Linked DNA regions of Azospirillum brasilense. The protein of the gene in region 2 interacts with the protein of the main gene of each other region in a pairwise test. Links are inferred from orthologs where the notes say so. Each region holds a gene or a part of one and is shown on either strand. Other genes may lie near its edges.

Region 1 (2,846 bases), on a different replicon or contig from region 2:
GACCAGGAAATCCAGCGCACCTTCGCCCGCCAGATCGCCAAGCGCTCGTCGGACAAGCACTGGGCGGTGATCGAGGGCGAGCTGTCGAAGAACGAGGCGCGCTTCCTGGAGCTGCAGAACATCACCCGCCTCGACCTGCCCCTGGACGAGGCCGTCCGGCGGATCAGCGAGGCGATGGGGGCCAATTAAAGCGAGCGCGTCGCGAAGCTCCCCTCTCCCCTCTGGGGAGAGGGTGGCCCGAAGGGCCGGGTGAGGGGGTTGCGCTTGTGCCGGACGCTCCGACACGCGCACCCCCCTCACCCTAACCCTCTCCCCGGAGGGGAGAGGGGACAGTCACCTTTTACGCCGCGACCGGGGTCGCCAGGGCGTCGATTTCCTGTTGGGCGGCGGCCAGCGCCTTGGCGCGGGCGTCCGGACCCATGCCGACGCCCTCGGCGCGGATCACCGTCACGTCGGTGACGCCCAGGAAGCCCAGCACCGTGCGCAGGAAGGCCTCCTGATGATCCAGCGCGCTCATCGCGGCGTTGGTCGAGTAAACGCCGCCGCGCGTCGAGGCGATATAGACCTTCTTGCCGCCGGCCAGGCCGACCGGGCCGGTCTCGGTGTAGCGGAAGGTGCGGCCCGCCTGGGCGATGCGATCGATCCAGGCCTTGAGCTGGGTCGGGACCGTGAAATTGTACATCGGGGCGCCGATCACCACGACGTCGGCGGCCAGGAACTCGTCGACCAGCGCGTCGGTCAGGGCCAGCTCCTCTTGCTGGCGGGCGGTCAGGCCCTCCAGATTGCGGAACTTCACCACCTGCATCAGCTCGCCGGTCAGGTGGTCCGGCGGAGCGACGGTGAGGTCGCGGACGGAAACCTCGGCGTCCGGAGTCCCCTGGCGCAGCGCCGCGACGATCGAGGCGGTGAGCTGGCGGGAAACGGAGGCGTCGCCCAGCGGGCTGGAGTCGATGCGAAGGATCTTCATGGTCACGTCTTCCTGTCCGGGAAGCGGGGCGCCGGGCCGGCACCGTCACCGCTTCGGTTTGTCTCGGGAGTGACCATAAGCCCGCTTACGCCAATCGATTGAGCCCCGATTTCGCCAATCTTCGTTGCACGGAACAGAACAATCCCCGGTCAGCGCACCCGATTGCCGCCCTTGAACACGACCATCTCTCCCCCCTTCATGACGGTCCAATTCTCGTCGCGGGTCAGGGGGCGGGTGGCGACGACCGTCACCACGTCGTCGGGCGTCGTCTCCTTGGCGAAATCGACGCTCATGTCCTCGTCGATCAGCGTCGCCGGGCCGAAGGGGGCCTTCCGCGTCAGCCAGGCGAGGTTGGTCGCGCAGTGGCACCACAGGTACCGCCCGTCGCTGAGCAGCATGTTGAAGACGCCCAGCGTGCCGAGGTCGGTGGCGAGGTCGCGGATCAGCCGCATCAGGGCGCCGCTGCTCTTGGGCGGCTCCGGATACTGCATGCGGATCTGGTCGAGCAGCCAGCAGAAGGCGTGCTCGCTGTCCGTCGTCCCGACCGGCTCGTAGAAGGTCAGCGTCCGGTCCTTGATGCCCTTGAGCTGGCCGTTGTGGGCGAAGGTCCAGACGCGGCCCCACAGCTCCCGCGTGAAGGGGTGGGTGTTCTCCAGCGACACCCGGCCGCGATTGGCGCGGCGGATGTGGGAGATCACCACGCAGGACTTGATCGAATAGCTGCTGACCAGCCGCGCGATCTCCGACTCGCAGCTCGGCGCCGGGTCGTGGAAGGCGCGGCAGCCCTTCCCCTCGTAGAAGGCAATCCCCCAGCCGTCGCGGTGCGGACCGGTCTGCCCGCCGCGGCGCATCAGGCCGCGAAAGCTGAAGCAGATGTCCGTGGGCACGTTGGCGCTCATGCCCAGGAGTTCGCACATGGATCGGCCCCCATCGCTGAAATGTCGGGTTTCAAACAGGACGGGGGCAAACCTACGACAGTCCGGGTTGTCCCGTCACCCCTTTGCGGGTGGTGGACTCAGTGATCGCCTGAACGCAGCGCGCGGCAAAGGCGGACAAGAATCGACACGGATTGCACGGATAGAGACACGGATTTCACGGAACCGTCCGATCGCGGGATGCGCAACGTAAGGCCACATGCGCCGATCCGGCGGATTCCGTGAAATCCGGCTTTGATCCGTGAAATCCGTGTCGGTTCTTGTCCTCCAACGGAGCAGCAAAATCGTCAATCGGTTGTCTTGGGTGGTGGGCAGGGCGGCATCCCGGCGCGGGCGCAGCCTTCCAGCTTGCCCTCCGGCGCTCCGGCGGCCAGCCCGATCCAGGCGTCCACCCGCTCCGCCTCGAAGCCGCAGTCGCGGCGGTCACCCACCTGCATCAGCGGACGGCGGATCAGCAGCGGCGTCCTCAGCATCAGCGCCAGGGCGGCAGCCTCGTCCAGCGCGTCCGGATCGACCTCCCCGCTCTTCACCGCCGGGGCGGCGCGGTTGAACCACTCGGCCACCGGACGGTCGCCGAAGAAGGAGCGCAGACGGTCCGCCGTCCAGGGTTCGGACAGCAGGTCGCGGGCGTGGACGGTGTGCCCGGCCTCCGCCAGCAGCGCCTTCTGGCGATTGTTGCCGGCGCAGCCGGGCTTTTCGAAGAAGATCACGTCGGCCATGGTCGCGGTCACCCCTGCTTGAGCGCCGGGGCGCGGGCGAGCAGCCCGTCCACCTGGGCGCAGATTTCGTTGTAGACGTCGCGGTCGAGCTTGCGCAGCCAGCGCGGCGGGATGGTCTCCACCCCGTAAGTGGCGCCGGCCAGCATGCCGGCGATGGCGCCGGTGGTGTCGGCGTCGCCGCCCTGGTTGACGGTCTCGACGACGCAGGATTCCACGGAATCGGTC
Region 2 (2,874 bases):
GGCTGTGCGGGGAACCGGTGAAGATCAGCCCGGCGAACGGGTGTCCTTCTGGTATGACCGCGCAACCGCATCCGATGGAGCCCCTTCTAGCCCCCCGCGGAAGGAGAACACAAGACGATCCGTTGCATAGCGTGAGCGCGACGGTGCTGATCCCATTTATGCCACGGCGCGCGAATGGGGCAGGCCCAACGGAAAACTACCCCTTATCCCTTGCGCGAAAAGGGAAATCCGCCGCGGCCCTCACGGCCCCCGCGCCAGATCGAGCACGGCGTCGGTGGCCGGCGGGGGCGGGCGCTCGCGGTCGGCGCCGCGGCGGCTGCGGAAGGTCCGGAAGGCGATGGCCATCCAGGTGCCGTGGAAGACCATGCCGCAGAGCAGGACGATCTCCCCCGGCACCGGCCCGATGGTCGCCCGCGCGAACAGCTCGTCCAGGCTCGACAGCGGGACCGGGTGGATCATCAACTTGCCCAGATAGGCCACCACCTGGATCAGGAAGATCCAGCCGTAGTTCCGCCGCAGACGGCGGCCCACCGCCTCCAGGTAGGTGATGTGAAGGTTGGGGTTCTGGTAGTCCTGGAACAGCGTCTCGTTCCAGCCCCGGGCGAATTGGTCGCCCTGGCCGCGCAGGATGGGCCCCAGGAAATACAGCTCCAGCACATGGGCGCGGATTCGCCAGAAGTCGAAGAAGCGGTAGCGCCGCGCCTCGATGTAGAGGAACACGGCGACCAGAAGCCCCACCAGCACCAGCGGCAGGGGGGAGGCGGTGGCGCTGCTGAAGGTCAGCGACAGGGCGATCCCGGTGGTGACCACCGCCCAGTTGGTGGTGGCGTCCAGCCGGGTCCGCCAGACGGTGCTTCGGTAGATCTCGGCCCTGTAGAGATGCGACAGGGCCGTGACCTCGGCCGAGGTGTAGTGGGTCTTGGGTGCTTTGGCGGCGATGTCGTCCATGCTCGGCGTCCTCCCCCTGGCTTTTCTTGACGCAGGGGCCGGGGACGCCGGCGCGTCAGTGGGCGCCGCCGTCGGCCTCCAGCCCCAGCCGGTCGAACAGCCGCCGGTCGGCCTCATGCTCCGGGTTGCCGGTGGTCAGCAGCTTGTCCCCATAGAAGATGGAGTTCGCGCCGGCGTAGAAACAGAGCGCCTGACCCTCGTCGCTGAGCGAGCGGCGGCCCGCCGACAGGCGGACGTAGGAGCGCGGCATCAGGATGCGTGCGACCGCGATGGTGCGGATGAACTCGAAGGCGTCCAGAGCGTCGACGCCGCCCAGCGGAGTGCCGGCGACCGACACCAGCTTGTTGATCGGCACGCTTTCCGGCTGCGGCGACAGGTTCGCCAGGGTCTCCAGCAGGCCGGCGCGGTCCACCCGGCTTTCCCCCAGCCCGACGATGCCGCCCGAGCAGACCTTCAGCCCGGCGTCGCGGACGTTGGCCAGCGTGTCCAGCCGGTCGCGGTAGCTGTGGGTGGAGACGATCTGCTCGTAGAACTCCTCCGATGTGTCGAGGTTGTGGTTGTAGTAGTCGAGGCCGGCGTCCTTCAGCGCGTCGGCCTGCGGGCGGGTCAGCATGCCCAGCGTCATGCAGGCCTCCAGCCCGAGGTCCTTCACGTCGCGGACAATGTTCGCCAGCTTCTCGACGTCGCGGTCCTTCAGCTCGCGCCATGCCGCACCCATGCAGAAGCGGCCGGCGCCCGCCTTCTTGGCCTTCTCCGCGGCGGCGCGCACCTGGGCCCGGTCCAGCAGCTTCTCCGCCTCGACGCCGGTGTCGTACTTCACGCTCTGCGCGCAGTACTTGCAATCCTCCTGACAGCCGCCGGTCTTGATGTTCAGCAGGGTGGAGAGCTGGACCTTGTTCGGGTCATGGTGCTGGCGGTGCGTTTCGTGGGCGCGGTGCAGCAGCTCCATGAAGGGCAGCTCGAACAGGGCCAGGATGTCCTCGCGGCTCCAGCGCCGGGCGATGGTGGTGGAGGCGGAATCCGCGGTCTGCATGGCGGTGTCGGGCATGGTCGGTCCTCGGGGGAAAGCGAATCAGAGAAGGGTATCGGCGGCGTCGCGGATCGCGGCGTAGGCGCGGTCCAGCTGCCCGTCCGTCACGCAGTAGGGCGGCAGCAGGTATATCACGGGGCCGAGCGGGCGCAGCAGCAATCCCCGCTCCAGGAAGAAGCGCTTCAGCGTCTGCCCGACCGCGGCGGTGTAGCCCTGCGCGTCGGTCACCTCGATGGCGGCGATGGTGCCCATGACGCGCCCGCGCGACAGCTTTGGGTGGCCGGACAGGTCGGCGATGGCGGCGCGGTGCCGCTCCTCGATGCGCGCAAGGTTGGCGGCGGTCTCCGCCGAGGTGGTCAGCTCCAGCGAGGCCAGGGCGGCGGCGCAGCCCAGCGGGTTGGCGGTGAAGCTGTGGCCGTGGGCGAAGGCGCGGTCGAAACCGGCGCCGAGGAACGCCTCGTAGATCGAAGCGCCGCAGGCGGTGACCGACAGCGGCAGGAAACCGCCGGTCAGCCCCTTGGACAGGCAGATCAGGTCCGGGGCGACTCCGGCCTTCCGGCTGGCGAACAGGGCGCCGGTGCGGCCGAAGCCGGTCATCACCTCGTCGAAGATCACCAGACCGCCCGCCGCCCGCACCCGCGCCGCCATGGCCCGCAGGAACTCCGGCCGGCAGAAGCGCATGCCGGACGCGCCCTGGACCAGCGGTTCGATGATGACGGCGACCAGCTCCGCCCCGTTGGCGGCCAGCCAGCGGTCGAGCCAGTCCAGCGCCGCGGCCTCCTTGGCCTCGACCTCCGGGTCGCCGTCCCAGGTGGAGGGGTAGGGCATGCGATCGACGGCGAACAGCAGCTCCTGGAACGGTTCATAGAAGCCGGAGCCGACCCCTGCCGCCATGG

Evidence for each region. The genes of interacting proteins can lie anywhere in the genome.
Region 1: the proteins of bioB (region 2) and AMK58_RS04690 interact in binary tests that used the Escherichia coli proteins (3 or more experiments, as listed by UniProt). The link is inferred for Azospirillum brasilense from one-to-one orthologs.

Annotation. Positions count from the first base shown.
Region 1 is NZ_CP012914.1:1,030,794-1,033,639, reverse strand. It holds AMK58_RS04690 (class II glutamine amidotransferase), read right to left. Parts: upstream 1,885-2,846; coding sequence 1,117-1,884; downstream 1-1,116. Other genes in the region: draG (ADP-ribosyl-[dinitrogen reductase] hydrolase), read right to left, coding at 2,630-2,846; AMK58_RS04685 (ArsC/Spx/MgsR family protein), read right to left, coding at 2,190-2,621; AMK58_RS04695 (FMN-dependent NADH-azoreductase), read right to left, coding at 341-967; AMK58_RS04700 (SIR2 family protein), read left to right, coding at 1-189.
Region 2 is NZ_CP012917.1:527,147-530,020, reverse strand. It holds bioB (biotin synthase BioB), read right to left. Parts: upstream 1,997-2,874; coding sequence 1,004-1,996; downstream 1-1,003. Other genes in the region: bioA (adenosylmethionine--8-amino-7-oxononanoate transaminase), read right to left, coding at 2,021-2,874; AMK58_RS27290 (DUF2270 domain-containing protein), read right to left, coding at 241-948. UniProt on the Escherichia coli protein: Catalyzes the conversion of dethiobiotin (DTB) to biotin by the insertion of a sulfur atom into dethiobiotin via a radical-based mechanism.